Regions from separate parts of the Pseudarthrobacter sp. NPDC092424 genome, predicted to be linked through region 1. Evidence: riboswitches for the same ligand, from Rfam matches in the RefSeq annotation. Region 1 holds a riboswitch; each other region holds the start of a gene.

Region 1 (10,228 bases):
TCTCCGGAATTTTCAACAGCGTTGTGGATCAGGGCCTCAGTCATGTTCCAAGTTTAGGCGAGCGGGCGGCCCGGACCAGCACCAGGTCGTCAACATGAACAACTTCACGCTCATAGCCGCTGCCCAGTTCCTCGCCGAGGTCCCTGGTGGTCCGGCCCAGCATGCGTGGCAGCTCGGCCGAAGAGTAGTTGACCAGGCCGCGCGCCACGACGGTGCCGTCCGCGCCCGCTATCTCGACGGCGTCGCCTGCTTCAAACTCGCCGTGCACCGCGGAAATCCCGGCCGGGAGCAGGGAAGTCCGGTGATGCCGGACGGCCCGGACCGCTCCTTCGTCAACGACCAGGCGGCCCTGCACGGACGCGACGTGCGCCAGCCAGAGGAGACGGACGGGCTTGCGGGCACCGTTTACCGTAAACCAGGTCCCCACGTCCTCGCCGCTAAGCGCGGCCGCGGCGTTGGGCGTAGAGGTGACAAGGGCGTGGATGCCGGAGCCGGCGGCCATGGTGGCTGCCTCGACCTTGGTCATCATGCCGCCGGTGCCGACGCCGGCCTTGCCCGCCTTGCCGATGGAGACGCCCTCCAGGTCCTGCGGGCCTTCCACCAGTGGAATCCGCTTGGCACCTTGGGAAGGCGGACCGTCATAGAGGGAGTCGACGTCGGAGAGCAGCACCAGCGCGTCGGCCCGGACCAGGTGCGCCACCAGGGCGGCGAGGCGGTCGTTGTCTCCGAAACGGATCTCATGCGTGGCCACGGTGTCGTTCTCGTTGACCACCGGCACCACACCGAGGTTCAGGAGCCGGTTGAGCGCCCGGAAGGCATTGGCGTGCTGGCTTCGGCGCATGAGGTCCTCCGCGGTGAGGAGGACCTGGCTGACGGTCACGCCGTGGGCACCGAAGGCCTGGGTGTACCGGGCCATGAGCAGGCCCTGGCCCACGCTGGCAGCAGCCTGCTGGGTAGCCAGGTCACGGGGGCGTTTGGCCAGTCCCAGCGGAGCGAGTCCCGCGGCGATGGCACCGGAGGACACCAGGATGATCTCGGCACCGGTGTTGCGCTTGGCCGCGAGGGCGTCTGCGAGGCTGGTCAGTGACTCCTCGGAGATGCCTCCCTTGATACTCGTCAGGGACGACGAACCGACCTTGACCACGATCCTGCGGGCATTGGCCAGTACGCTCCGGTCTGACGCGGGTACCGCTATCGGGGCAGGCGCGGATGCGCGCGCGTCGGCGGGCCTAGAACTCATCGCCTGCGTCCAGTCCACTCTCCTTGAGGGGCTTGGCCACGCGGCGGCTGCTCACGGACTCGGTCCAGATGCCGGCCTTGCGCTCAGCCTCAAGCTCGGCCCGGGCCGCAGCCTTGGCATCCTTGCGTTCCTGCTGCTCTTCGCGCTTCTGGCTGCGGGTGGGACGGTCGCCGATGTCCGCGAACCGGACGTCGGTGCCGCGCGGGGACGCCAGGAGTTCGGCGCCTGCCATCATGGTGGGCTCCCAATCGAAGACAACGCCGTCGTCCTCGCCGATAACCACGGTGTCGCCGGGCTTGGCCCCCTGCTTGAACAGCTCGGTTTCCACGCCCAGCTTGGCCAGGCGGTCAGCCAGGTAGCCGATGGCTTCCTCGTTGGTGAAGTCCGTCTGCTTGACCCAGCGCACGGGCTTTTCGCCGAGGACGCGGAACAGCGGCTCCAGGCCCTTCTCTTCGCGGCGGATCCGGAAGCCGGTCTCATTGACGGCGCGGGGACGCAGGACAACAGGCTGCACCTTGGGCGGGGCTGCGGCCACGGCATCGCGGGCGGCCTTGACGATTTCAGCCATGGCAAAGCCCAACTGGCGCAGGCCTTCATGGCTGGTGGCGGAAACCTCAAAGACGCGGTAGCCGCGGGACTCAAGCTCGGGGCGGACGAACTCGGCCATGTCCTTGCCGTCCGGAAGGTCCACTTTGTTCAGGGCCACCAGGCGCGGGCGGTGGTTCAACGGGACGACTTCGCCGTTCTGCCCGGCGTAGCTCATGTCCACGGCGTACTTCTCGAGTTCAGCCTCGATGATTGCGAGGTCGGAGAGCGGATCGCGGTCCGATTCGAGGGTGCCGCAGTCCAGGACATGGACCAGCGCGGCGCAGCGCTCCACGTGGCGCAGGAAGTGGTGGCCGAGGCCCTTGCCCTCGCTGGCGCCCTCGATCAGCCCGGGCACGTCGGCAATGGTGAAGCGGACGTCGCCTGCCTGCACCACGCCGAGGTTGGGAATGAGGGTGGTGAAGGGATAATCGGCAATCTTGGGCCGTGCGGCAGACATGGCCGCGATGAGGCTGGACTTGCCCGCGGAAGGGAAGCCGACCAACGCGATGTCCGCAATGGACTTCAGCTCCAGGACGATGTCGCGCGATTCGCCTTCGATGCCGAGCAGCGCAAATCCGGGAGCCCGGCGCTTCTGCGAGGACAGGGCGGCGTTGCCCAGGCCGCCGATCCCCCCGGCGGCCGCGACGAACTCGGCGCCTTCGCCGACGAGGTCCGCAAGGACGGTGCCGTCCTTGGACTTGACGACCGTGCCGTCCGGAACGGGCAGGACCAGGGTCTCGCCATTCTTGCCGCCGCGCCAGTCGCCCATTCCGGGGCCGCCGTTGGTGGCGTGCCGGTGCGGTGCGTGGTGGTAGTCAAGCAGGGTGGTGGTCTGGTGGTCCACGCGGAGGATGACGTCCCCGCCGTTGCCGCCGTTGCCGCCGTCGGGCCCGCCGAGGGGCTTGAACTTCTCACGGTGGACGGAGACGCACCCATGGCCGCCGGTACCGCCGGATACGTGCAGTACTACCCGGTCTACAAAGCTGGCCACGTGGATCTCCTCAAATGCTGTTTCCCGGCGCCGCTGGACGCCAAGACGATTGTAATGCGGTTAAAAGAACAGTGGAGCGGACCGTATGGCCCGCTCCACCGCTTCAGAACTGTTTGTTACTCTGCAGCTGCAGCAGCAACGATGTTGACGACGCGACGACCGCGGCGGGTGCCGAATTCAACGGCGCCCGGGGTCAGTGCGAACAGGGTGTCGTCGCCGCCACGGCCAACGCCGGCGCCCGGGTGGAAGTGGGTGCCGCGCTGGCGGACGATGATCTCGCCTGCGGAAACAACCTGGCCGCCGAAGCGCTTCACGCCGAGGTACTGAGCGTTGGAGTCACGACCGTTGCGAGTGGAGCTCGCGCCCTTTTTATGTGCCATCTGAAATGCCTGCCTCTAAATTCTGGGGAATCTGCTGAAAAAGCTGAACAGTAACCGGTGGTTACTTGATGCCGGTGATCTTGACCTTGGTCAGTTCCTGGCGGTGACCCTGGCGCTTCTTGTAACCGGTCTTGTTCTTGAACTTCTGGATGACAATCTTAGGACCACGGAGGTCCTGGAGGATCTCAGCCGTAACAGTCACCTTGGCCAGGTCAGCAGCGGCGGAGGTGACCTTGTCACCGTCTACCAGGAGCAGTGCGGGCAGCTCAATGGTGCTGCCGGCTCCACCGGCGACGCGGTTCAGGGTAACGAAGTCTCCAACGGAAACCTTCTCTTGGCGGCCGCCTGCGCGGACAATCGCGTACACCACTTGGGAACTCACTTCTCTCGACGTTTATTACTAAATTTGCGTGCGGCACCCGGCGCTGAATGGCTGGGTTTCCGCTGTGCCTCAACGCCGTGGATTTCCCGGGGGAACCCGTGAGCTATCCCGGAAGATTCCGCTGCATGTCCTGGACACGCGGCGGCCCCCCAGGGTCATAACCCAAGTGTTGGCGTAAGCACCGAAGATCTAGAATACGCTAGTTTTGGCTTCGGCCGCAAATGAGGCTGGTTCCGGCGGGTCGTCTGTGATAGTGGCCACAGGTTGCTCCGGCGCCGGGACCGTGCGTCACTATATTAGCCGCGGCGGGGCCCCGCCGGGGTCAGCAATGAAGGCGCGGCGCGTCGAAAAAATCCACTTCCAGGCGGCAGGACTGCCGGAACGCCGTTGCCATGGCAGCCCGGTCGGCCTCAGACGCGTTCCGGCCGGCATCATCCACAATCGCCACCGCCCGGCGCGTTGCCGCCGCGAAGGCCTCGTCCGCGTAGGTGCGCAGCCATTCGGCGTACGGATGGCCTGCTGGCTCACCCGCTGCCACGAAAGCTGCGTGCAGAGTCCGCCCCACCTCCGCATACAGCCAGAAACAGGGCAGGACCGCAGCGGCCAGTACCGCATAACTGCCCGACGCCGACGCCGCAGTCAGGTGGTCCACGTACGCCTTGGTCACGGGGCCAAGTCCGCCCTGGGCAGGCCTCGTGTTCAGCCAGGACCGGTGCAGCCCGGATTCAACTTCAAGGCACTGCTGCGCGGACCTGGCCCAGAAGAGCTGTTCCGCCTCCGTGGGGGCCAGCGCACTGGCCCTCGCCAGCACGCGGGAGTACCCGGCCAGGTAGATGGCATCCTGGGCGAGGTAATACGCGAATTCGCTTTCGGGCAGGGTGCCGGCGGCCAGCGACCGAATGAACGGCAGGGCGTGGATTTGCCCGAGGTGATCCTCGGCGTCAGCCCAAAGCTGTTGGGCGAAGGAGCCCTCCGCCCGGAAAACCGGCTGGTGGTGGAAATGGTGCACGGGCCCGTTGCCGGTTCCCACGGAGAGCCGATCCGAAGCGGCGAGGGCGCCCGCGAGCCACGGCTTGACCTCCCGCAGCGACGCTTCCCAGTCACCCAGCCGGGCCTGCATCGTGGCCATGGCCGACGACAGCGAGCAGCCCGTACCGTGGCTGTTCCGCGTAGCGATCCGCTCCCCCGGCAGTTCCACCACCTCCGCCGACAGTCGGCCGGACGTATCCACCAGGGCATCCGGGCAGTCCCGGCCGGCGAGGTGGCCGCCCTTAACCAGGATGGTGGCTCCCGTGGTCCGGGCAAGGCAGCGGCCCTGGTCCAGCGCGCCGACCCAGGTCGACTGCAGCCCGCCGCCTGCCAGGAGGGCAAGTTCGGCCAGGTTGGGGGTGATGAGGTCGGCCAGCGGCAACAGGTCCCCCAGCGCGGCCTCGGCGGACTCCTGAAGGAGCCGGTCACCGCTGGTGGCAACCATCACCGGATCGAGGACGACGACGGCCGGGCGCGCCTTTTCGAGCCAGGTCCGGACCACCTCAATCACCGCGGCCTCCCCCAGCATGCCGATCTTGACCGCGTCCACGGTGATGTCTTCGCTGATGGCGTCCAGCTGCTGTGCAAGGAAGGCTGCGGGCGGAACATGCACCGCACGCACGCCACGGGTGTTTTGCGCAGTGAGCGCGGTGATGGCAGCCATTCCGTAGCCACCGAGGGCGGCGATGCTCTTCAGGTCCGCCTGGATGCCCGCGCCGCCGGAGGGATCGGAACCCGCAATGGACAGGACCCGCGGAACGCTGCGCACTGTGGCAGTGGTTTCCGGCGGTTGCAGCTGGACAGTGGTCGACGACAAGAGACATCCCTTCGCCGGTGCTAACCGGACAGGTTCAACGGGTCTGGATCTCAGCCGGCCCTCTGCGCGGCACCCCGTGTCGGTTTCCCAGCCTAGTCCTCTTGCCGTCCCGGACGCAGAAATCCCCGCCTTATGAACAACTCCCCCTGTAGTTCAAGGGGCAGCGTCCATGAGACGGGGACTTCCGGAGGGCGTTTGCGCGGAACTACAGCTCCGACGCCGGCACACCGACACCCAGGATGATGGGCTCCTCGGCCCGCTTCCCGGCGGGCCGGGCGGTTCCCGGCGCGGCGGCCGGTGCAGGCTCCGGAGCCTTGGCCGCGTGGGAGTGCCCGGCAGCCGGGGCGGGCACGTTTTCGTGCTGCTCCACCGTGGTTGCGTTGGCTGCGCCCTGGGCACGGCTGGCGCTGCGGTTGCGCCGCGGCCTGCGCTGGCGGGACTGCTCAAGCGTGTGGTCGGAGTAGTCCTTTTCGGCGGCCGCAACTGCCGGAGCCGCAGCAGCTGGAGCAGCCGAAGGGGCCGGCGCGGCGGAGTCAGCGTCCGCAACGGCGGGCACGGCGTCAGGCTGCCGGGCAGGCTCACCCAGGTGGGCGAACGCCTCGGCCAGCCGGTCCAGGGACAGTGAGGGCTGGGGCTGTTGCTCTTCCGTGTGCTCCACGAACGGCAGCGCGACCTTCTCGCCGCCAAAGGTGAGGACGGCTGCGGGCCGGGCGGAAGCACCGGCGTCGCTCTTTTCCGCCTCTTCGCCGCGTCCAGCGGGAACGGGCCCGGCAGCGGGAGCCGGCGCTGCCTGCTTGCCTGCGGCCACCTCGTCATCGTGCAGGTGCGCTGCGTGGGCGGCTGCGGCAATGTTGGCCAGGGCCAGGCGGGTAGCTTCTGCCTTGGCGTGGCGTTCGGCATCCGAAGGGTCCGGGTGGACCGTGTGGACCTGGACCGCGGGTGCCGGTGTTGCCTCAACCTGCTGGCCGCCCCGTCCGCGCCGGCGCTTGCGCTCCGGGCGACCGCCCGGCTGGTTGGCGTCGCCGCGCTGGTTCTCGTTGCGGGACCCCTCCCCCCTGGCCTCGCCGCGGTTGTCGGCGCGGTGAACGTGGTGTTCGGCGGCCACAGTGTTGGCGCGGCGGTGCTCCACGGGATCGTCGTGGGTGATCATGCCGCGGCCTGCGCAGGCCTCGCACTGCTCACCGAAGACTTCCAGGAGTCCGGTGCCCATGCGCTTGCGGGTCATCTGGACCAGGCCGAGCGAGGTGACCTCGGCAACCTGGTGCTTGGTGCGGTCACGGCCCAGGCACTCCACCAGGCGGCGCAGGACCAGGTCGCGGTTGGACTCGAGCACCATGTCGATGAAGTCGATGACGATGATGCCGCCGATGTCCCGGAGGCGCAGCTGGCGCACCACTTCCTCGGCTGCCTCAAGGTTGTTCTTGGTGACGGTCTCTTCCAGGTTTCCGCCGCTGCCCGTGAACTTGCCGGTGTTGACGTCCACCACGGTCATGGCTTCGGTCCGGTCGATCACCAGAGAGCCGCCCGAGGGCAGGAAGACCTTGCGTTCCAGGGCCTTGTGGATCTGCTCGTCGATGCGCCAGGCGGAGAAGATGTCCTGGTCCTGGGTCCATTTTTCCAGCCGGCCCACCAGGTCCGGGGCCACATAGGTCACGTAGGCCTCGATGGTGTCCCAGGCTTCCTCGCCGGAAACGATGAGCTTGGAGAAGTCCTCGTTGAAGACGTCACGGACCACTTTGATGGTCAGGTCAGGTTCGCCGTAGAGCAGTTCCGGGGCAAGAATCTTGGTGGACCTGGACTGGCTCTCGATGCCCTCCCACTGCGCGCGGAGGCGGTTGATGTCGTGCGTCAGCTCTTCCTCGGAGGCGCCTTCGGCGGCCGTACGCACGATGACCCCGGCGTGCTCCGGGAGGCGGTCCTTGAGGATGCGCTTGAGGCGGTTGCGTTCCACGTCCGGCAGCTTCCGGGAGATGCCGGTCATGGAGCCGCCCGGAACGTACACCAGGTAGCGCCCCGGCAGCGAAATCTGGCTGGTGAGGCGCGCGCCCTTGTGGCCCACCGGGTCCTTGGTGACCTGGACCAGCACGGTATCCCCGGACTTCAGCGCGTTTTCGATGCGGCGCTGCTTGCCCTCGAGGTTCACGGCGTCCCAGTTGACTTCGCCGGCGTAAAGGACGGCGTTTCGGCCGCGTCCGATGTCCACGAACGCAGCTTCCATGGAGGGCAGCACGTTCTGGACCTTGCCCAGGTAAACGTTGCCGATCAGCGAGTCCTGCTGGGTTTTGGAGACAAAGTGCTCTGCCAGCACGCCGTCTTCCAGGACGCCGATCTGGATTCTGTCATCGCGCTGGCGGACGATCATCTGGCGGTCCACGGATTCCCGGCGAGCCAGGAACTCGGCCTCAGTGATGACGGTGCGGCGGCGGCCGGTGTCCCGCGATTCGCGGCGGCGCTGCTTCTTGGCCTCCAGTCGGGTGGAACCCTTGACGCTGGTGACGCGGTTGCTGGCCGGAACGTCGCTTACGGAGCGGGGGGCGCGGACGCGGGTCACCGTGTTGGGCGGGTCATCGTCCTCGCCGCCGGTGAGTTCAAGGTCCTGGTCGCCACGACGGCGGCGGCGCCGGCGGCGGGACGTCACCACGCCATCCTCGGCCGGCCCGGTGGAGTCCTCGTCGGCGCCGTCCGTGGTGTCTGAGCCTTCCTGGCCGTCCACGGTTTCGACGTCGCGGTCAGAGCGGCTGCGGCCCCGACGGCCCCGGCTGCGGCGGCGGCGCCGGTTGCCGGATTCCTCGGAGTCGTCCTCGTCCTCGTCTTCCTGGTCCGCTTCCACGGCGGCTGCCGCCGGACGGGCAACAGTGCTCAGGTCCGGGGCCTGGAACAGGACCGAGGTAGCCGAACCGGGTTCCATGAACAGCGAGCCAAACGCTGTGGCGGGGGCTGTTTCTTCGACCGGTTCTTCGCTGGCGGGTTCCGCGGTGGCGGCTTGCGCGGCGACAGGTTCCTCTGTCCCGGGCGCGGCGACAGGTTCTTCGGCGGACGGTGCGGTGGCAGGCGCTTCCACCGCGGTGGCTGCAGCTGCTGCTCCCACCACTGCTGGTTCAAGGCCGGCTTCCGCCGTTTCCGCGCCAGTGGCGGCCTGCACCTTGCGCGTTGACGTACGACGGCGGCGCACCGGCTTCGCGTCCGGCCCGTCTGGGGTGTCCTGGCTGGATTCTGCCGGCGCGCCAGGTTCGTGGGCAGTTGCCTCGGCCGGGGGAACTTCCGCACCTGTTTGAGCCGTTTCAGCAGCGGGCTCTGCTGCGTCCGGCTTCTTGCGGGACCGCGTGCGCCGGGCCGGGGCAGCTTTGGCCGGGACCGGAGTTTCCTCTGCAGAACCTGCTCCAGCGGCAGCCTCGGCCGGCGCAGAAGTGGTCGGTGCAGACGTGGTCGGTGCAGACGTGGTCGGTGCAGACCCAGCCGGAGCAGTCCCGGCCGCAGTCGGACTATCCGCTGCCGTTACTTCTGCGGCGTCCTTCCCGGGCGCAGCCTTGCGCCGGGTCCTGGCGGCCTTCTTGGGGGCAACTGCGGCCGCCGCACCAGCATCTTCGTTAACGGCCAAACCTTGTTCATTTTCCATATGTGGCAACACTCCTGCCCCTGACGTACCGCCACATCCGGCACCCATTGGGGCAAATATTGTCAAAACCCGCAGGCGTTGACAGAAGTCAAGTGGATACTCCCAGGTTCGCACCGGCGTTGGGGTGCGGCAGCCCTTGGGAGCCGGCAGGATGTTCTGAAACCCGTTGTTCTACGTGCCACAACCAGGTGCCGCCCAATGGAGTCGCGGGAGTCTGATCCGAATAAAACCGAAGCCTGCCCTGCTCATCATTGGCGGTCTTGCAAACAAGCCACCGGACCGGAGTCCGAATGTGGATCGGCTTCCAGCCACGCTTATTGTCTCACACCCCGGCAATCACAGGGCGGAAGCGCGGCCCGGACCCGCCCGGCTGGGCGGCCCTCCCAGCACGCGGCGTTACAATCGGGGCAGGAGCACCCTGACGAAAAGGACGCTATGCCAATGCCCAGCATCTCCCCCGCCAACGGCACGCCTGCACTGGACGGTTCAGCAGCGGACAGGACTGCCATGGACCGGGCCGCACTGGACCGGAAAGGCGGCCCGGCCGCCGGGAGCGCCGCGTCCGTCCCCGCGATGACCCGCACCCGGCCGTTCGGCTGGCTCCTGGTGATTACCGGCGTCGTTGGCTGGTTTGCCTCCGGCGTGCTGGTGCTGGAGAAGCTCGAAGTCCTCAAGGACCCCGGCCACACTACGGTGTGCGACGTAAACCCGTGGATCTCCTGCGGACAGGTCATGCAGACATGGCAAAGTTCGGTGTTCGGCTTCCCAAACATGTTCATCGGAATTGTGGCGTTCGCGGTGGTGATCACCATCGGCATGGCCTTGTTGGCGGGCGCAACTTTCGCGCGGTGGTACTGGATTGGCCTGCAGGTCGGCGTGACGCTGGGATTCGCCTTCGTGGTGTGGCTCTGGTCCCAGGCTCTCTATGTCATTAATATCCTCTGCCCGTTCTGCATGGTGGTGTGGGCCGCCATGATTCCCCTGTTCGTCTGGGTGACCATCCGCAACATCACTGCCGGCGTTATCCCCGTTCCGGCCAGGGCGGCCCGCGTCCTGGGCGATTCGGGCTGGGTGGTCACTGCCTTGCTGTATGTTGCGGTGATTGCCACGATCTTCTTCGCCTTCATCCAGGTATTCGCCGGAACCTCCGGATACTAGGTCTGCGGCTACGGATCCGCTGCTGCG
Region 2 (10,228 bases), 390 kb from region 1:
GCTGCCCACGCAGCCGCCCCAGCGCTCGGAGGCTTCCAGGACCGTGACGGCATGCCCGGCGGCGGATAGTTCCCGCGCGGACAGCAGGCCGGAGATCCCGCCGCCCACCACAAGTGCCGGGGCGGATGCAGCCTGGGGGGCCGGGGTGCCGTCCATCGCTGTTACTCGGGTGAGATGGAGTGGATGAGGCTGACCACCCGTGTGAGGACGTCGGGGTCGGTTTCCGGCGGGACGCCGTGGCCCAGGTTCAGGACGTGGCCGGGCGCCGAGGAGCCGGCCGCGATGACCTCGCGGACGTGGGCTTCAAGGACGTCCCACGGAGCGGAGAGGAGTGCCGGGTCGATGTTTCCCTGCAGGGGGCTGGATCCGCCCAGGCGGCGGTTGGCCTCATCCAGCGGGAGCCGGTAGTCCACGCCCACCACGTCAACGCCCACGTCCCGCATGGCCACCAGAAGCTCCGAGGTGCCGGTACCAAAGTGGATCAGCGGGGCGCCAAGGTGGCGGACATGGTCCAGGGCGCGGCGCGAGGCGGGGGCAACGAACCGCGTGTAGTCTGCCAGGCCCAGGGAGCCTGCCCAGGAGTCGAAGAGCTGGCCTGCCGAGGCGCCGGCCTCGAGCTGGGCCTGCAGGAACATTCCGGAGGCATCGGCCGCCCAGTTGGCCAGGGCCGTCCAGGTCTCCGGGTCAGCGTGCATCATGGTGCGCGGGCCCAGGTGGTCGCGGGAAGGCTTGCCCTCGACCATGTAGGCGGCCAGGGTGAAGGGGGCGCCGGCAAAGCCGATCAGCGGCGTCTTGCCCAGCTGGGCGACCGTGAGGCGGACGGCTTCGCGGATGGGTTCCAGGGCTTCCCAGGTGAGCTGTGGCAGGGCCGCGACGTCCGCGGCCGTGCGCACCGGCTTGTCCAGCACCGGGCCAACGCCCGGGACGATGTCCACGCCGACGCCGGCGAGCTTCAACGGGATGACGATGTCCGAGAAGAAGATCCCGGCGTCCACGTCATGGCGGCGGACCGGCTGGAGGGTGATCTCCGAAGCGAGTTCCGGCCGCAGGCACGAGTCCAGCATGGCGATGCCTTCCCGGACCTTGAGGTATTCCGGCAGCGACCGGCCGGCCTGGCGCATGAACCAGACTGGGCGCCGGGACGGCTTCCCGCCGCGGTAAGCCGTGATGAGCGGAGAGTCCGCGGTGCGGCCATCCATCAGCGGATGGTCTGCGGCGAGCATGCCGGCAGCGGAGGTGGCGGGGCTGGAAGTCATGCCTCTGATTGTGCCGAAAATCCGCCCCAAAAGATAACGACGGACTGTCATTGGCACAGGCCCGAAGCGGTGGGTGGCAGGAATCACAGCCGCGGCCGGCGCCCGGCCGCTCCAGGGAGTTGTTCTACGGTGCTGCGAAAAAGCTATGATTGGTCTGCTGTGGTTCTTTTTTCTCTGGTGGCTACACACGCCGACATCGACCTTGAGACTGTTGCTCACCTGAGCAACGGTTCCTCCGGGATTGCCACATCCGCACTGTCCGGATCGCCGGCAGTGACGGGTGCCGTTGTCCTTGCCACCTGCAACCGGTACGAAATCTATGGCGAAGCCCCCAACCCTGATGACGTGGAGGCCGCCCGCGCTGCGCTCGTGGCGCAGATCAGCGAGGCCAGCGGACTGAGCGAAACCATGGTGTCGCGCTCCTTCAGCACCCGCGTCGGCCCCGAGGTGAGCCAGCACCTGTTTGCCGTAAGCGCAGGACTGGACTCCGCCGTCGTCGGTGAACGCGAAATCGCCGGGCAGGTCCGCCGCGCCCTGATCACGGCCCAGCACGAGGGAACCGCCAGTTCCGGCCTGGTCCGGTTGTTCCAGGCGGCTTCGAAGACAGCCAAGGATGTCGGCGCCCAGACCGCCCTCGGTTCCCGTGGCCTCTCCATCGTTTCCGTCGCGCTGGACCTGGCCACGGACCTGTCCGAGAACCCGGACTGGTCCACCAAGAAGGTAGTCGTGTTTGGCACCGGCGCCTACGCCGGCGCCACCATGGCGCTGCTGCGGGAACGTGGCTGTACCGACATCTCCGTTTTTTCCTCCTCCGGCCGCGCTGAAGGTTTCGTGGCCACCCGCGGAGGCACTGCCCTGGACGCCGGCTCCCTGCACCCCGCCGTTGCCGCCGCGGACGTCATGATCGGCTGCAGCGGATCTGATACGCGCGTCGAGGCCAGCGAACTTGCACAGGTCCGCGCCAACTCGCCGCAGCCGCTCATCGCCATCGACCTGGCACTCACCCACGACTTCGACCCCGCCGTCGGCGAGCTGGACGGCGTGGAGCTGCTCACCCTTGAGTCCGTACGGCTCGCCGCGCCGCAGGAACAGGCCGAATCCCTTGCCCAGGCCAGCGGCATTGTCACCGGAGCGGCCAACGCGTTCGAACAGGAGCGCGAAGCGCGGTCCATGGACTCCGCCATCGTTGCCCTCCGGCGCCACACCATGAACGTGCTGGACGCCGAAATGGAAAAGGTGCGTGCCCGGCACGGCTGCACCGCCGCTGCCGAGGAAGTGGAGTTCGCGCTCCGCCGCATGGTCAAGCAGCTGCTGCACGTGCCCACGGTCCGGGCCCGCGAACTCGCCGCCAACGGGCAGCAGGACGACTACATCGCAGCCCTCGAAGCGCTCTACGGGATCACCGTGGAACAGCCTGCGGCACCCGCGGCCCCGCTGGCCGAATGCCCGGTGGACCACCAGGGCCTCGAAAGCGCCTGACCTGCCTCCCCGGCAACGCTCTCTCACATCCTGCGCAATTTCCGGCGACGCTCTCTCACATCCTGCGCAATTTCCGGCAACGCTCTCTCACTAACTCCGGAGAAGTGAGAGAGCGTCCTTCAATATGCCGCGTTAAGTGAGAGAGCGTCCGGGGCGGGCGTTCTGGGGCGTTCAGTAGACCGGCTTGGTCGGTTCCACTTCGCGCACCCAGGCCAGGATGCCGCCGTCGAGATGGCTCACCCGCTGGTACCCCGCCTTCCGCGCTGCCGCGAGTACGTTGCCGGACCTGGTGCCTCCCTTGCACAGGAACACCACGTCCCTGTCCTGCGGGATCTCCTGCCAGGCCTCCCCCGCGAGGATCCTGCCCTGCGGAACCAGGACAGAACCGTCGATCCGCACGATGTCGTATTCCCCGGGCTCCCGGACGTCCACCAGCTCAAAATCCTTCAGTCCGGCCTTCCGTGAGGCCAGCATGGTGGCCAGCTGCGCCGCGGTGACGGTGTGCTCGGTGTCGGTTTCCGGCTCCGGCGCAAGGCCGCAGAATGCCTCATAGTCAGTGAGTTCGGTGATGCGCGGCGCCGCGGGATCCTTCGCGACGCGGATTTCGCGCCAGCTGCCGCCCAGGGCGTCGAAGAGCGCGACGCGCCCGAGCAGGGAACGCCCGACGCCGGTAATCAGTTTGACGGCCTCCGTCACCATCAGCGACCCCACCGCCGCGCACAGCATTCCGAAGACGCCGCCCTCGCCGCAGGAGGGTACCGAACCCGCCGGGGGCGCCTCGGGATAGAGGTCGCGGTAGGTGGGCCCGTGTTTTTCCCAGAAGACGCTCACCTGTCCGTCGAAGCGGAAGATCGAACCCCAGACGTAAGGCTTGCCCAGGATGGCGGCAGCGTCGTTGACGAGGTAGCGGGTGGCAAAGTTGTCCGCACCGTCCAGGATCAGGTCGTACCCGGCGAACAGTTCGAGCGCATTTGCCGCGTCGAGGCGGTCCTTGTGCAGCCGGACCTCCACCAGCGGGTTAAGGGCATGGACCGCGTCCCGCGCTGATTCGATCTTGGGGCGTCCCACATCCGCCACGCCGTGGATGACCTGGCGCTGGAGGTTGCTGAGTTCCACCGTGTCGTCGTCGATGATTCCCAGTGTTCCCACCCCGGCCGCGGCGAGGTACAGCAATGCGGGGGACCCCAGCCCGCCTGCACCGATCACCAGTACTTTGGCGTTCTTGAGCCTCCGCTGCCCCACCGCGCCTATCTCGGGAATGATGAGGTGCCGCGAATAGCGCTCCACTTCCGCCGGTGTGAGTTCGCCTGCCGGTTCCACCAAGGGTTCCAGGGAAACATTTGCAACATTTGCGGTCAGAGACGAGGCCATACTTCAATGTATGCCCCGGGATACCGCCCGGTCATATTACCCCGCAGTAAAGTGGGTGTAACCGCAACGGAAAGAAGGACAACCGTGGTCCCAGAAGCACGCGCAGACCGCCCGTCCGCAGCACCGGAATCAGTCACCCGCCCCGCAGGCCAGCGCTCGGCACGGCTGCCGCGGGATGAACGCCGTGCCCAGCTCCTGGCGGCAGCCCAGGAAGTGTTCGTTGCCAACGGTTACCACGGGGCCGCCATGGACGAAATCGCGGAGACGGCGCGGGTCAGCAAGCCGGTCCTGTACCAGCATTTTCCGTCCAAACGTGAGCTCTATCTTGCCCTTCTGGACAGCCACCTGGCGGCCCTGACTGAGCTGCTGCTGGGAGCATTGAACTCCACCACGGATAACAAAGAGCGCGTCCAGGCCGTGATGCGCGCCTACTTCCGGTTTATCGCCAGCGATGACCAGGCGCACCGGCTTGTTTTCGAATCCGACCTTATTAATGACGCCGATGTCAGCTCCCGGCTGGAGACTTTGAACCGCACCTTCGCGGATGCCATAGCCCGGGTCATCGCAGAGGACACCAAGCTTCCTCAGCTGGAAGCCCAGCTGCTGGGCCGCGGCCTGGCCGGAATGGCCCAGGTGAGTGCACGCTACTGGCTGGAAACGGACGGGAATCTGGACCTGGATGTGGCCAGTGACCTCATTTACCGTTTAGCTTGGCGCGGAATCTCTCGTTTCCCCAAAGAGTCCTAGACTACAAATAAGAGAACACCTCGTTGAGGTCCCTGAACATTTGACCGGCTGGGAGGCCCCTGTGGAAATTAAGATCGGCGTGCAGAATGTTGGCCGCGAAATCGTACTGGAGTCCGCTGAGGACGCAGACTCCGTGGCCAAGGTCGTCGGCGAAGCCATCAACACGGGCAGCGAACTGCGCCTGAAGGACGACAAGGGCCGCCTGATCATCGTTCCCGGAAACGCCCTGGGCTACGTCGAAATCGGGGCCGAAGAAGTCCGCCGCGTAGGTTTCGGCCAGTTCTAGAACCCTTTGCCCGCGGCGGCCGCCTGGCCGCCGCGGCTTTAAGTTAAAGGAGATCCATGCTCTCGCTCACCATTGTCGTGCTCGCAGCGGTTGCCGCAGGATTCCTTGTGTGGGCCAATGACAAGCGCCATGCCAAGTACGGCGCCGGCCTCCCCGCGGGGGTTGCCGTTGCTGTGGCATCGGTGACCTGGACCATCCTCATGGCCGCAGGATTTGGCTACCTGCCCGGTTTGACCTGGCTGCCTTGGGTTCTTCCTGTGCTTCTCGGAACCGGCGCAGCCATCGCCGCGGTGGCCTACCTGGGCCGCACGCGCGCCCGGCAGGACACCGAGCGCCTGACCGCGGCCCTCCGCCTTTAGCGTTACAGGAACTCGGCCCGGCCCTCCATGGCGGATGACGCCAATGCATGTTCGCGCCGCGGTATACGCCCCGCAACCCTGGCCATCCTGCCGGCAGCCACCGCGTGTTTGAAGGCCGCACCCATCAGCGCCGGGTTCTGTGCCCGCGTCACCGCTGTCGCCAGCAGCACCGCGTCGCAACCCAGTTCCATGGCCAGCGCAGCGTCGGAGGCCGTACCGATCCCGGCATCCAGCACCACGGGAACGGAGGCGCGGGAAACAATCAGCCCGATATTGTGCGGGTTCAGGATGCCCAGACCCGTTCCGATAGGGGCACCCAGCGGCATCACGGCGGTGGCCCCGAGGTTCTCCAGCCGCAGCGCCAGGACGGGGTCGTCGTTGGTGTAGGCGAAGACCTTGAAGCCCCGGGCCACCAACTGTTCCGTGGCATCGACGAGCTCCACCGCATCCGGCAGGAGGGTCTGCTCGTCGGCAATGACTTCCAGCTTGATCCAGTCCGTCTCCAGGGCCTCGCGGGCCAGTTCGGCGGTGAGGACGGCATCCCGGGCCGTGAAGCAGCCCGCCGTGTTGGGAAGCACCCGGATCCCGTGGTCCACGAGCAGCTGGAACAGCGAGCCGGTCTCGGCCGGTGAATAGCGCCGCATGGCCACGGTTGTCAGTGCGGTGCCGGAGGCCAGGAGTGCGGCACCGAGACCCTCCAGGCTGGGCGCTCCCCCTGTCCCCATGATGAGCCGTGAGTGCAGCGGTATGCCGTCGATAACCAGGCCGTCAGCCGATGCTGTTTCCATGGCTGATGACGGGCGGCTTGTTTCGGTCACGGTGTCAGCCTCCCTGCACTGCGGTTACGAGCTCAACGTCGTCGCCCTCGGCGAGCGCCGTAGCGGACCACTGGCTGCGCGGAACCACGTGCGCGTTCTGCGCCACTGCCACGCCAAGCTTGCGCCCGTCGGCGGCCTGGCCGTCTGCTGCCAGCGGCCGGCCGGTGATGTCGCTGACCAGCGCAGCAACGGAGGCGCCGTCCGCCACGGCGCGCGGGCTTCCGTTCAGGATGATGTTCATGCTCTCTCCTTGGTGTCGTGGCGTGATGCGGCTGCGGAAAACCGGGCAGGGTCGAACGGCGCCCAGCGGGGGTCACGGGTGCCGTCCAGCAGGGCGCGGCAGACGGCCGCGGCCGCCGGCGCCAGCAGGACGCCGTGGCGGAAGAAGCCAGTGGCGACGACGAGCCCGGGGACGTATCCTCCGGCGGCGTCGGGCAGCGGTACGCGGCCCAGCAGGGGCGCGTTGTCCGGGGTTCCGGGGCGGGCCCGGGCGGTGCACTCGAGCAGTTCCAGTTCGGCGACGGCGGGGACCAGAGTCTGCGCGTCCCGAAGGAGCTGGTGAACCCCGCCGGCGGAGACGGCACCGTGCGCCGCTCCGGCCTCCGGACGGGCCGCCCCGCCCAGGGCGTCTTCGCGCTGGGTGGCGCCGATGACCACGGTTCCATCCTGCCGCGGCACCAGGTAGACCGGCACGCCATGAACCAGGCCCCGTACCGTCGCCGTCACCAACGGCCGGAGTTGCGTTGGCACGGCGAGCCGCAGGATGTCGCCGTACACCGGGCGCAGCGGCAGCGCCAGGCCCTCGGGCAACCCGCCCAGCGCTCCGGCGTGCAGACCGTTGGCGACCACGGTCTCCCGCGCAAGAACCTTTCCGCCGCCTTCCAGCAGGACTCCGGCCACGACGTCGTCCGCCCACGCCAGTCCCGCTGCCCTGGCCATTACCGCGTAACCGTCGACGGCGCCGGCAACCCTGGTGCCTGCCCCTCCCTCTCCGTCCGCGTGCCGGGAGAGCGCCAGCCGGAGGCAGGCCACCAGCTGCCGCGGATCCACCTGGTGGTCGGCGGGGGTGTCCAGGGCGCAGGCGATCGATGGGCTCAGGAGCGGTTCGCGGCGGCGTGCCTCCCGGACCGTGAGTGGCTCCACGTCGAGGCCGTTGGCCTTCTGCACGGCCCGAAGGTCAAGCAGCGCCTGCCTGTCCGCAGCGTCCGCGCCGACGGCGAGCGTCGGCGTCTCGAGGTATCCGGGGTCCGCGCCCGCGGCGGTTTTGAGGGCGGCCGCGAAACCGGGCCACCGGGAGGAGGATTCCAGCATCAGCTCCAGGAGGGCTTCCTCCTGGTAGTGAAGTTCGCTGACGGGGGCGAGCATTCCGGCCGCCGCCCAGCTGGCGCCGGTTCCGGGGGCATCATCCACCAGCACCACGGATCGGCCGGAGCGGCGGGCCTCCCACGCGATGCTGTGGCCTATCACCCCGCCTCCGACGACTGCCACGTCGGCACGCATTACGCCGTCGTCGGCCGCGCCGGATCCGCTGGTGGGGTTGCCCATATGGTTCCTTCCCTACGCCGGTATTAGCCGGATCAGGTCAAGCGGTCGGCTCTGACGCCCTCTCAGCCCGGCGCTTTTGTGACAGCTGCCGCAGGCTCCCGCAGTACGAGGCCAGTTTAGAGGAACTAGGCTTGCAGCCATGAATGTGTCCCCCGCTGCCGCCCTGGCGTCCGCGCGCCTGTACCTTTGCACCGACGCCCGCCGCGCCCACGGCGATTTTGCCCGGTTTGTCGATGCCGCGTTCGCCGGCGGCGTGGACATCATCCAGCTCCGGGATAAGGCCCTGGAGGCCGCGGAGGAGTTGGAGCTGCTCGAGGTGCTGCGCGAGGCTGCCGTCCGGCACGGCCGGCTGTGGGCCGTCAACGACCGGGCGGACATCGCGTCCCTTTCCGGGGCGCCCGTTTTCCACATCGGGCAGAAGGACCTTCCCCTCAAGGCAGCGCGCAGCCTCCTGGACGGCGCCGCGATCGGGCTTTCCACGCATTCGCCGGACCAGGTTGACGCGGCGGTGGCCGCGGCGCCGGGGCCGGCGGGCCTGGACTACTTCTGCGTGGGTCCACTGTGGGCCACGCCCACCAAGCCGGGGCGCGCCGCCGTCGGGCTGGACCTGGTCAGGCACGCCGCGTCCGTGGCGCCGGCCGGCCTGCCCTGGTTTGCCATCGGCGGAATCGACCACGGCAACGTGGACCGGGTGGCCGCTGCGGGTGCCCGCCGGATCGTGGTGGTCCGCGCCATCACGGAGGCGCCGGACCCGGCCGAAGCCGCTGCGTCGCTGCTCGCCGCCCTCGACGCCGCGGGTTAGCCCGGCTGTTCCTCGTTCCGGGGGTTTCGGGCTAGGCTGATTTTCGTGTCGCATCATCGGTTGGCTCCCAATGTCCACGAGCACAGGAACGCGCTCGAGGAGGCGTTGAGCGCGCTGCGTACCGAGCTGGAATTGCCTGCCGGATTCCCTCAGGAGGTCCTGGCGGATGCCGAAGCGGCCGTGGCCTCGCTGGACATGCCGGACTATGACCTGACGGACGTCGGATTCATCACCATCGACCCGGAATCCTCCACGGACCTGGACCAGGCCCTCTTCATTGAACCCGACGGCGGCGGCTACAGGGTGCTGTATGCCATCGCCGACGTGCCCGCTTTCGTCCGGCCGGGAGGCCCGCTGGACGCCGAAACGCGGCGCCGCGGACAGACCTTTTACGCGCCGGACGGCCGGATTCCGCTGCACCCGCAGGTCATCAGCGAAGGTGCCGGCAGCCTGCTCCCGGACCAGGACTGCCCGGCGTTTGTCTGGGACTTCCGGCTCAACAGCGCCGCGGAAGTCACTGCCGTCAACGTGCGGCGGGCACGCATCCGCAGCCGCGACAAGCTCAGCTACAAGGGCGCCCAAAAGGAGCTCGACGCGGGCACGGCGCCGCCGGTTCTCCAGCTGCTCAAAGAGGTAGGCCTCAAGCGCGTGGCGCTGGAGCGTGAGCGCGGGGGCGCCAGCCTGAACATGCCGGACCAGGAAATCGTCCAGCTTCCCGACGGCGGCTACCGGATTGCCGCCGCACCGCAGCTTCCCGTGGAGGACTGGAACGCACAGATTTCCCTCATGACCGGCATGGCCGCGGCCCGGCTCATGCTGGACGGTAAGGTGGGGATCCTGCGCACCATGCCTGCGCCGGACAGCCGCTCCCTGGACCACTTCCGGCTCCAGACCGAAGTCCTGGGCAAGCCCTGGAACGGGAAGATCAGCTACGGCGAATACCTCCGCACCCTGGACCCCACGGAGCCGCGCCAACTGGCCATTCTGCATTCGGCCGGGATGCTGTTCCGCGGCGCCGCCTACACCGCTTTCGACGGCACTGTCCCTGCGGATGCGATCCAGTCGGCCATTGGTGCGTCCTACGCGCACACCACCGCTCCGCTGCGCCGCCTTGTGGACCGTTTTGTCCTGGTGATCTGTGAAGCGCTGTGCAGCGGCGGCGGCGTGCCGGTCTGGGCGCGCGAGGCGCTGCCGCTCCTGCCAGGAATAATGGCGGGCTCCGACCAGCTGGCCAGCCGGATGGAGCGCATGGCGCTGGACACCGTGGAAGCCGCCCTGCTGGTCAACCATGTGGGGCAGGAATTTGACGCCATTGTCATTTCAGGGTCCCGGCCGCCCAAAGACAACGGCGGGACGTCCAACGGCAGGGACGGGAACGGGAAAAACGGCAACGGCAACGGCACCTCCGGCATTATCCAGATCGCGGAGCCGGCGGTGACGGCGCGCTGCGCCGGGGAGCTCAAACCGGGCACCAAGGTCCGGGTCCGTCTGGTTTCCTCGGACATCGCTGCGCGCCACGTGCATTTCGAACTCGTCCGCCAGGAGTCCGCCACCAGGGAACACGG
Region 3 (10,228 bases), on a different contig from region 1:
CAGAGGCCCGGATAGGGATCCAGTACCCGCCGCGTGCGATACCCGTGCAACAGCAAGACCCGTGTCTCAGTTCTCCAGCCAGACCATATTCCAGGTGCCGGCCGAGATGGCCGCAGCCGCCGACAGTCCCGCAACCAGTGCCCCGCCGGCTAAAACCCAGACATCCAGCCTGCTGTACGTGGATTCGCGGGCCCAGGTCCGCGGCCCGCCGCCGAACCCGCGTGCCTCCATGGTCACGGCCAGCCGCGACGCACGCCGGATCGCCTGGATCAGCAGCCCGAAGCTCTGCCCCAGCGTGGCCTTCGCCCGCTGCAGCACGTTCCCGCGCGAACCCACGCCGCGCGCCCGTCGTGCCATTCCAATGGTCTGCCATTCCTCCGCCATCAGCCCCACGAGGCGCATCGCGGCGAGCGTGCCCAGCACGAACCGGTGCGGCAACCGGGCCTTCTGCGCCAAGGCGTCCGCAAGGTCGGTGGGGTCGGTGCAGCTCATCAGCAGCACGGCCGGCAGCGCGATGGCCAACCCGCGCAGCATGAATCCGGCACCGAGCTCTAGGGAGCCTTCGCTCATGGTCCAGAGTCCGACGTCGATCAGCGTCCTTCCACTGTCAGGAGCCAGGATGGAGGTGCTCCAGCCCCCTGCCGCGGCCGCGAGGATCAACGGCCAGCCGCGCTGCCACAGCAGCACAAACGTCAGCCCGGCCAGCGGAAACAGGAGAAGTTCGAAGACCAGCGCCACGGTGGCCGAGACCCAGTCGATGGACAGCGCCAGCACCAGGGTGATGAGGAAGACGGACGCGAACTTGCTCAGTGGGTTGGCGTGGGTGAGAAGCGCCTGGTTTCCGCGCAGGTTCAGTTCCTGCCGCCCTGCCCCGGTCATGGTGCCACCCGGTCCGGCGCTGCCATGCGCAGTTCCGCACCGCCAAGCGCGGCGGTGAATTCGGCGTCGTGCGTTACTGCAACCACGGCGGCACCCTGGTCCAGAAGCTCGGACAGGAAGGACGCCAACTCGGCCCAGGTGTTGGCGTCCTGCCCGAAGGTGGGTTCATCCAGGACCAGCACCTGCGGGCTGGCGGCCAGCACGGTGGCCACGGAGAGCCGCCGTTTCTCCCCGCCGGACAGCGTGTACGGGTTTGCGTCCACCAGGCCGGTGAGCCGCAGCCGCTCAAGCAGCTCGTCAACGCGTTCCCCGCCGTGGCCCAGGTGCCGGGGACCGAAGAGCAGCTCGTCCCGGACATTCCCGGTGACGAACTGGTGCTCGGGTTCCTGGAAGACGGTGCCGATCCGCTCGATCAGCTGCTCCGCCTTCCATTGGTACGGATCGATTCCCGCCCCGCGGCTCAGGTCAACGGCGGCCGAAACCTTCCCTTTCACCGGCGCCAGGAGCCCGGCCAGGGTCAGCGCAAAGGTGGACTTGCCCGCCCCGTTGGGCCCTGTGACGGCCAGCGCCTGGCCAGCGCGCACCTGCGCCGAGATGTCACGCTGCACCGGTACCGGCGGGATCTTCCTGAGACCCTTCCGGCCCGTCCGTTCCCGCGAAACTCCCAGCCCCTCGGCGGCGAGCAGGAGGCCGCCGGAACCCGGAGGGGGCATGGCCGCCCGTTGGCGCGTCTCCGGAACGTATCCCGGCACCCACACACCGGCCGCCATGAGCATGGTCCTGGCCTCGCGCAGCACCCGGTCCGGAGGTCCGTCCAGCAATACGGCCGGCCCGGCGCCGGATCCCGGCTGCAGGACCACGATCCGGTCCACCAGGTCCTTCCACACGGACACGCGGTGTTCCACCACCACCAGCGTGGCGCCGGTCTTGTCCAGGCAGCGGCCCACGGCGTCCCGGACTTCCAGCACGCCGGCCGGGTCCAGGTTGGCGGTTGGTTCGTCCAGCAGGATCAGCCCCGGGCGCATCGCCAGGATGCCCGCCAGCGCCAGCCGCTGTTTTTGCCCACCGGACAGCGCGGACGTGGGGTGGTGCAGCGGCAGGTGGGAAAGTCCGACGTCGGCAAGCGCCTCATGCACGCGCGCCCAAATTGCGTCGCGGGGAACCGCGAGGTTCTCGGCACCGAAGGCGGCGTCGTCACCCAGCCGTGACAGAACCACCTGCGTTTCGGGGTCCTGCTGCATCAGCCCCGCGCGGCCGCGCCGGCCCCGGGGGGAAGCCCCGTCAACCAGAAGCGAACCGGACTCGTCAGCGTCGCCTGCCTCGCCGTCGTCGTCCGCGTCCCCCAGCACCCCGGCGAGGGCGTGGAGCAGCGTCGACTTGCCGGCACCCGACGGGCCCAGCAGGAGCACCCGCTCCCCCGGCGCGATGTCCAGGTCAAGGCCCCGGACGGCTGGCTTGGCGCGTCCGGGGTGCCGCCAGCCCCAGCCGCGGGCGGCAACCGCGGCGGGGCGGACGGCGGATGCGCTGCCGGAAGGTCTTGGCATCAGGAGAAGACGGGCTCCGTGGCCGCCTTGCGGGAGGCGAACGGGCTCAGCACGCCGGTCCGGGCGAGGCCGCGGGTGGCGATCCAGGACAGGGCGCCGGCGATGATCGCACCGGAGATGCTGGTGAACAGGATGTAGGCGAACTTGTCACCGGCGGAGTAGGCGATGTTCCAGCCCCACGGGGAGAACGAGTCGTTCAGGCCGCAGAACAGGCCTGCCGCGGCGCCCGCGAGCAGGGCCACGGGCAGGTTGAACTTCCTGTAGACGAAAACCGCGAAGATGATTTCCGCGCCGAGGCCCTGGACGAATCCGGAGAACAGCACCGACGTGCCGTACTGCGAACCCATCAGCAGTTCGCCGGTGGCTGCAACCGTCTCGCAGAAGAGTGCCGCGCCGGGCTTGCGGATGATGAGCATCCCCAGGACAGCCGGAATCATCCAGCCGCCGGCGATCAGGCCGGTCAGGGGCGGGTAGACGGCGTTCATCGGAGCGGACACCGCTAGGGCGCCCTGGGACCACGCCCAGAAAATCACCCCGCCGGCGATGGCGATCAGCGCCGCCACCACGATGTCCACGACGCGCCAGGACTTGCCGGGGGTCTTCTTGATTGCTTCAGTTGCCATGGTGAATCCTCCTGGGTAGCAGGAGGGGAAAGTGGTCACGGCAACCGCGTTGAACGGTGTTGCCGGCCACTTCGAGAACTCGACTCCCTTGCGCCGGTACTAACCGGATCAGGTTCGAGGGTCTGCGGATCTCCGCACTCTCAGCGCCCACACGGGTTCCCGGCTGAGCCGGCAATGCCCGACGGCGGCGCTCCCCTGTCGTTTGAATGTTGCGTTGAGTGGTATGCCCCTGAGGGCGTGCTCCAGTTTACACCGCAGCGGCCAATGGCGGCGGGGAAAATTACGGCGCCGGGCCGTTAGGCTGGGGTCAGTCCGTTTTCTGCCCGCAAGGAGTACAAGGAATGAACCTTTTCATTAAGCTGCTCGGCACCGGCATCTCGCTGGTGGCAGGCTTCGTCGGCACCAAGATGGTCAACACCGTCTGGGAGAAGACCACAGGCCGGAAGCCTCCCACCGGCAAGGACGAGGATGTGCCCACCAGCCTGCACTCGGCCCTGACGTTTGCCCTGATCTCAGCATCGGTGAGCACCGTCATCCAGGTCCTGGCGAACCGCGGCACCCAGCGCGCCATCACCCGCTTCGCCAAGAGCCAGGACATCGTTTAGCCCCGCTTCAACCTGCCGCCGGCAACCCGTCTCACTCATTCCTCGGGAGGCGGGTTGCCGGCGGCTTTTTGGACCACGGCTTCGAGCTCGTCCGAGGTCAGCAGTTCCCGGTGCAGGTGCTTGGTGCGATAGCCGGCCCGGCCCACCATGTGCGCGGAGACCGGCACCGTCAGTAACTGGAAGATCCAGGCCACCAGCAGCACGGGCCACACCCACCAGGTGCGCAGCTGCAGTCCGATCGCCGCCAGCAGCAGGAACAGTCCCAGCACCTGCGGCTTCGTGGCGGCGTGCATCCGGCTCAGCAGGTCCGGAAAGCGCAGCAGGCCAATGGCGGCGCCCAGCGACAGGGCAGCGCCGACCACCATGAACACCGCAGACACGGCGTCCACCCAGGCATCAACGCCGGCGACAGTCTCGCCCACCGCCCGGTAGCCCGTGAGCAGTTCAGGATTCATGCGGCTGTTCCCTTCTGTCCGCGACGAACCGGGCCACCGTCACTGAACCGACGAAGCCGATGATCGAGATGGCCACCACCAGCATCAGGTTGTTCAGGTGGCGGTTTACGGCCATATCGATGCACAGCGCCGCCCCCAGGACGGCCAGCAGCACGTCGGTGGCCAGCACCCTGTCCAGGAGCGACGGTCCCCGGGCGATCCGGAGAATGGCGCCGCCGGCGGCGAGCGCCAGGATCACGGCCGTCACGGCCAGCACGGACTGCATCATGCCGCGGCCTCCCTGCGGACAGCCTCAAGCTCGGCCGGTGTTCCCATAATCCTGATCAGCCCCGCCTCGATGGAAAGTACCTCGTTCCGCAGCCGGGCCACGTCCTGCTCAGTGCTGATGTTCAGCCCGTGCAGGTAAAGAGTGGACGTGGAGCGGTCCACCTCCACCACCAGTGAGCCCGGGATCAGCGAAATCACGTGTCCGGTGGCCGTCACCATGAGGTCCTGATGGCTTCGCAAAGTGACAGCGACGACGGCGTTCCTCACCTTGCGGCCCCGGGCCACCGCCAGGAAGAGCACCTGGGCGCTTGCGCCGGCCACCTTTCCGAGGAACGCAAAAGCGAACGGTATTGCGTACAGGATGTTGAAGCGGCCGCTCAGTTCCACAGGCGGCAGGTAGAACAGCCGGGCCACCGCCACGGCAAGCAGCGCGCCGAACAGTACGTTTCCCGGACTGAAGTCCTGCCACAGGGCACCCCAGACGATCACCAGCCATACCAGCAGCGGCAGTTCCTGGCGCAGCGAAATCCGGCGGCGGCTCATTGTCCTCCTCCAGCGGTGGTGATCTGCGGGACGGAGGTGTCCGCGCCCAGCACGGCCTGAACATAGTCCGTCCTGTCCAGCATGTCCTGGGCCGCCTGCCCGGACAGCGTGAACAGCGGACCCGCAAACACGGTCAGGGCAACCCCGAGCGCCACCAGGCCCAAGGTGGACCCCACCATGGTCCGCGGAAGCACCGTGGTGTGCGGCTGGCCGGTGGTGTTCGTGCGGCCGGCACCGGATGCCGTTCCCCCTGCCCCGGAAACCGACAGCAACACGGGATCCGGATGTTCGGCATCGGACGGCTTGCGCCAGAAGGCCCTGTTCCACACCCGCGCCACCGCCAGGAGGGTGAGCAGGCTGGTCAGCACGCCGCCCGCCACCAGCACGTAAGCAAGTGGCGTGCCCAGGGCGACCCCTGCCTGGATCAGCCCGGCCTTGCCCAGGAATCCGGAGAATGGCGGAATGCCGGCCAGGTTCATTGCGGGGATGAAGAACAGCACCGCCAGCAGCGGCGAGAGCTTGGCCAGTCCGCCCAGCCGGTCCACGGACGAACTGCCGCCGCGGCGTTCGATCAGTCCGGTCACCAGGAAGAGGCTGGTCTGGATGGTGATGTGGTGGGCCACGTAGAAGACGGCCGCACCGAGCCCGGCAGCGGAGGACATCGCCAGCCCGAACACCATGTAGCCGATGTGGCTGACCAGCGTGAAGGACAGCAGACGCTTGATGTCGCTCTGCGCCAGGGCGCCCAGGATGCCCACCAGCATGGTCAGCAGCGCTGCCACCATAAGGGGGGTGTTCAGCGAGTCGCCGGGAAACAGCAGCGTTTCGGTCCGGACCATCGCGTAGACGCCAACTTTGGTCAAGAGCCCTGCGAACACCGCGGTGACCGGCGCCGGCGCGGTGGGGTAGGAGTCGGGCAGCCAGAACGAGAGCGGGAAGACGGCCGCCTTGATCCCGAACGCCACCAGCAGCATCACGTGCAGCAGCGTTCTGGTGCCCTGGTCCAGTTCCCCCAGCTTCAGGGCCAGGTCCGCCATGTTCACCGTACCCGTGGCGCCGTAGACCATGGCGATCGCGATCAGGAACAGTATCGAGGACACCACCGATACCACCACATACGTGACCCCGGCGCGGATCCTCGGTCCGGTCCCGCCAAGCGTCATGAGCACGTAGCTCGCGGTCAGCAGGATTTCGAACCCGACGTAGAGGTTGAACAGGTCGCCGGAGAGGAACGCGTTGGAGACGCCCGCGACCAGGATCAGGTAGGTGGGGTGGAAGATCGATACGGGCGCGTCGCGGTCGCCGTCGGCCATGCCCTGCCCGGTGGCGTAGACCAGCACCGCGAGGCTCACCGCGGAGGACACCACCAGCATCAGAGAGGAGAACTGGTCCACCACCAGCACAATCCCCCACGGCGGCAGCCACCCTCCGATCGTCACCGCTGCCGTCCCGCCGTTCCACACCGAGGCCAGCAGGAGGCATTCGAGCAGCAGCGTCAGGGACAACAGCACAATGCTCACGCTCCGCTGCGCGCGCGTGTGCCGGATCAGCAGGAACGTGAGGGCCGCTCCCAGGACGGGAAGGACGACGGCGAGCGGGGCCAGGGAAGCGACGTTCACTGTTCGGTCCCTTCAGTGGGCCGGGCCGCTTTGGGCGCGCGGGATCCCTCGGCCGGCGCCACATTCAGTGACCCTGGAGTCTCCTCCGATACCGCACCGTCCACCGGCATTTCCCGTCCGCCCGTCACCAGCACAGGGAACTCGGATGTCTCGGCCGGAATCTCGGCGTCGTCCTCCGCATCGAAACTCGGGGTCTCCGCCACGCGGAGGTCTTCCACGTCGTCCTGGATCTCGTCCTGCCGCGCCAGGACCCAGGTGCGGTAGATGATGCCCAGCATAAACGCGGTCACGGCGAACGAGATGACGATCGAGGTGAGGATCAGGGCCTGCGGGAGGGGGTCGCTGTAGTCCCCGGGGGCTGCGTCCCCGGAGTACAGCGGCGCCAGCCCGGCATAACCGCCGGTGGCAAGGATCAGCAGGTTGGTGGCGTTGGCCAGCAGCATCAGGCCCAGGAGCACCCGCGTGAGGCTGCGCTCCAGGATCAGGTAGATGCCGCAGGCGAACAGGGCGCCCATGACCAGCAGCAGGGTCAGGTTGACGCTCATGCTTTGCCCTTCACAGTGGTTTCGGCCGGAACCCCGTCCGGTTCCTGGCCGCTGGCAGGTTCCGCGGACCGTTCCTCGAAGTGCTCGTCAATTTCGGCGCCCAGGCTGCGCAGCACGTCCAGGGCCAGCCCCACCACCACGATGTACACGCCGGTGTCGAAGATGGTGGAGGTGACGAACTTGATGTCCCCGAACACGGGCAGCCAGAGCTCGATGATGGCCGTCTGGAACACCTGCCCGCCCAGGAGCAGCGGCACAGCGCCGGAGGCGGCCGCTACGGCCAGGCCGATGCCCAGCAGCGCGCCGGCACTTACGGGCGTGGCCTCACGCAGTTCGAACCTGCCGCCGGCCAGGTAGCGGATCGCCAGGGCCAGTCCGGCGGTGAGGCCGCCTGCGAAGCCGCCGCCCGGAAGGTTGTGGCCGGCCAGGAGCAGGTACAGCGAGAAGATAATGAGCGAGTGGAAGATCAGCCGCGTCACCACCTCGAAGATGATGGAACGCCGTTCCGGGGCCAGCGTCCGGCCGGCCACGATCCAGGGGTCGCGCGTGGCGGCTGCGAACTTGCGGCTGAGCGCCAGTGCGGCCCCGTCCCGGGAGCCCGGATCCACGCCGGTGTGCCGGCCCACGGTGCCTTCGGCCACGGTGCTGGAGGACTTGAGGCTGTCGCCGCGCCCGCGGATGAAAATCAGGCTGGCCACGCCCGTCGCGGCGAGCGCAAGGACCGTGAGTTCGCCGAAGGTGTCCCACGCCCGGATGTCCACCAGGGTTACGTTGACGATGTTCTTCCCGCCGCCGCCTTCGTAAGCCAGCCGCGGAAACTCAAGGGAGACAGGCACTGCGATCCGGGCGCCCATGGCCTGGATGGCCGCAAACACCATGGTGGCACCGAACGCCAGACCGATGATCACGCGCACCACCCGGTATTTGCCGCCCGTGCGGTCCCGCAGCTCGGCCGGCAGGCTGCGCATGGCCAGAACGAACGCGACCAGGACGATGGTTTCCACCAGCATCTGCGTGAGGGCAAGGTCCGGGGCGCCTTGCAGCGCGAACATCAGTGCAATCCCGTATCCGGCCACGGACACCATGAGCACCGCTAGGAACCGCTTGTTGGCCCGGACCGCGGCGAGCGCCGCCGCCACGATTCCGGCGCCCGCCACCAGCTGCAGCGGTGAATGCGGATCCACCAGGTAGATCCCTTCCGGCAGCGGCCTGCGGGCCAACAGCAGCGCAGCCAGCGGGAGGGCGAACGCCGCGGTGAGAATGACGGCCAGGTAGTAGTACAGCGAACCCCGCTGCGTCCGGCCGGTCACCCACACCGCCACGTCATCCAGGGCACCGATAGTCAGCTGGTAGGCGCGGTCCGAGTCAACCCAGGCCGGCACCCGCGCCTGCAGCCGCTCCACCGCCGCCCGGGCAGCATAGAGGGCCAGACCCAGCGAGAAAGCGAGCGCCGTCAGTCCCAGGGCGGGGGACAAACCGTGCCACAGCGCAAGGTGGCCTGCCTGCTCGGCGGGACTTCCGGCGTCGGGCGCTGCTGAGGCGAGTTGGGCTGCGTAGGGCTGGATCCACCCGTCCACGGGGGCCGGCCACATGCCGTAGGCGATGGTCAGGAGGCTGAGCAGGCCGGGCGCGGCAAGGAACGACGGCTTGATGGACTTGAACGGGGTGCGCGGCACGCCCGGTTTGGTGCCGAACGCGCCCCACATGAACCGCGCGCTGTATGCGAAGGTGAGCACGGAGCCCAGGACCATCCCGGCCAGCATCACCATCCCCCACGGACCCGTGGCCGGGTCCTCGGCGTGGTGCACGAAGGCTTCCAGGACTGACTCCTTGGCCACGAAGCCCGCCAGCAGCGGCACCCCGGCCATGGAGGCGGCGCTGATCCCCGCCACGATCCCGAGCGCCCGGGACGAGCTGAACACGCCGGACAGCTTGCGGACGTCGCGGGTGCCCGACTGGTGGTCGATGATCCCCACCACCAGGAACAGCGCCGCCTTGAACAGGCCGTGCGCCAGCAGCATCGCCAGGCCGGCCAGGGCCGCATCAGGGGTGCCCAGCCCGACCGCCACGGTGAGGAAGCCGAGCTGGCTGACCGTGCCGTGGGCCAGGATGAGCTTGATGTCCGTCTGCCGCAGGGCCCGGTAGCCGCCCACCAGCATGGTGGCCAGGCCCAGGCCCAGCACCACCGGCTGCCAGTACGGCACCTCCGCGAATCCGGGCGCCAGCCGCGCCACCAGGTAGATCCCGGCCTTCACCATCGCGGCCGCGTGCAGGTACGCGCTCACCGGGGTGGGGGCCGCCATGGCGCCGGGCAGCCAGAAATGGAAGGGGACCAGCGCGGACTTGGTGATGGCGCCGACCAGGATGAGTACGACGGCGGCGCCCGCCATCGCGCCCGACGGCCCACCCAGCAGCGGGGGCGCCTGCGCCACAATCGCCGAGAGCCGGTAGGTCCCCGCCGCATGGCCCAGCATGACCAGTCCCACGAGCATCGCCAGGCCGCCGGCGGTGGTGACCATGAGTGCCTGCAGCGCCGACCGGCGCGCGGCCAGCCGGGTGCGGGCGAACCCGATGAGCAGGTAGGACAGGATGGTGGTCAGTTCCCAGAAGACGAACAGCAGCAGGAGGTCGTCTGCCACCACCAGGCCGAACATGGCGCCGGCAAACGCCAGCAGCTGCGCGCCGAACGCGCCCAGATCCTGGTCCTTCCGCTTAAAGTAGCGGGCGCAGTACACCAGCACCAGCGCACCCACGCCCAGCACCAGGAGCGACATCACCCAGGCCAGCGCGTCCATCCGGAACGCCAGGTCCACGCTGAGTCCGGGAATCCAGGGATGCACCTCGGCCACCGCGCCGGCTCCGGAGTAGACCGGGGCGTGCTGCAGGATGAGCCAGCCGAAGGACCCGGCAGGCACCGCGGCAAGCGCGTAGAACGCATTCCGGCCCCACTTCCTGAACAGGAACGGAGCCAGCACAGCCACCGAAAAGTGCACGGCAAGGACTGTGATCACTGGAATCTCCGCAACGTCAGGAATTCGATTATCAAAAGTTGGAGCAGGCGGGCCAAAAGTAAGGTTCAAAAGAGCGGCCAGTTTATCAAGCCGGACACGGCGCGACGGATACGATGCACCTATGAACAGCGCCACAC

What was found. A riboswitch is a leader RNA that binds a small molecule or an ion and turns the genes downstream of it on or off. The one in region 1 is predicted to bind thiamine pyrophosphate.
Region 2: another riboswitch for thiamine pyrophosphate. It lies ahead of thiO (glycine oxidase ThiO); the one in region 1 lies ahead of ACIQCN_RS02925 (bifunctional hydroxymethylpyrimidine kinase/phosphomethylpyrimidine kinase).
Region 3: another riboswitch for thiamine pyrophosphate. It lies ahead of ACIQCN_RS11735 (ECF transporter S component); the one in region 1 lies ahead of ACIQCN_RS02925 (bifunctional hydroxymethylpyrimidine kinase/phosphomethylpyrimidine kinase).

Annotation. Positions count from the first base shown of each region.
Region 1 is NZ_JBIVQC010000001.1:612,207-622,434, reverse strand. It holds gene ACIQCN_RS02950 (glutamate-5-semialdehyde dehydrogenase) at 1-44, opposite strand, end outside; gene proB (glutamate 5-kinase) at 41-1,240, opposite strand; gene obgE (GTPase ObgE) at 1,230-2,819, opposite strand; gene rpmA (50S ribosomal protein L27) at 2,936-3,199, opposite strand; gene rplU (50S ribosomal protein L21) at 3,261-3,569, opposite strand; gene ACIQCN_RS02925 (bifunctional hydroxymethylpyrimidine kinase/phosphomethylpyrimidine kinase) at 3,904-5,427, opposite strand; TPP riboswitch at 5,417-5,514, opposite strand; gene ACIQCN_RS02920 (Rne/Rng family ribonuclease) at 5,633-9,043, opposite strand; gene ACIQCN_RS02915 (vitamin K epoxide reductase family protein) at 9,485-10,201, shown strand.
Region 2 is NZ_JBIVQC010000001.1:221,097-231,324, reverse strand. It holds gene hemG (protoporphyrinogen oxidase) at 1-156, opposite strand, end outside; gene hemE (uroporphyrinogen decarboxylase) at 162-1,256, opposite strand; gene ACIQCN_RS01160 (glutamyl-tRNA reductase) at 1,416-2,735, shown strand; gene moeB (molybdopterin-synthase adenylyltransferase MoeB) at 2,907-4,106, opposite strand; gene ACIQCN_RS01150 (TetR/AcrR family transcriptional regulator) at 4,191-4,853, shown strand; gene ACIQCN_RS01145 (DUF3107 domain-containing protein) at 4,915-5,139, shown strand; gene ACIQCN_RS01140 (hypothetical protein) at 5,196-5,498, shown strand; gene ACIQCN_RS01135 (thiazole synthase) at 5,501-6,286, opposite strand; gene thiS (sulfur carrier protein ThiS) at 6,321-6,557, opposite strand; gene thiO (glycine oxidase ThiO) at 6,554-7,861, opposite strand; TPP riboswitch at 7,854-7,973, opposite strand; gene thiE (thiamine phosphate synthase) at 8,001-8,663, shown strand; gene ACIQCN_RS01115 (RNB domain-containing ribonuclease) at 8,709-10,228, shown strand, end outside.
Region 3 is NZ_JBIVQC010000007.1:115,389-125,616, forward strand. It holds gene ACIQCN_RS11725 (energy-coupling factor transporter transmembrane component T family protein) at 67-879, opposite strand; gene ACIQCN_RS11730 (ABC transporter ATP-binding protein) at 876-2,423, opposite strand; gene ACIQCN_RS11735 (ECF transporter S component) at 2,423-3,046, opposite strand; TPP riboswitch at 3,114-3,253, opposite strand; gene ACIQCN_RS11740 (DUF4235 domain-containing protein) at 3,388-3,651, shown strand; gene mnhG (monovalent cation/H(+) antiporter subunit G) at 3,687-4,106, opposite strand; gene ACIQCN_RS11750 (monovalent cation/H+ antiporter complex subunit F) at 4,096-4,374, opposite strand; gene ACIQCN_RS11755 (Na+/H+ antiporter subunit E) at 4,371-4,916, opposite strand; gene ACIQCN_RS11760 (Na+/H+ antiporter subunit D) at 4,913-6,535, opposite strand; gene ACIQCN_RS11765 (Na(+)/H(+) antiporter subunit C) at 6,532-7,080, opposite strand; gene ACIQCN_RS11770 (Na+/H+ antiporter subunit A) at 7,077-10,091, opposite strand.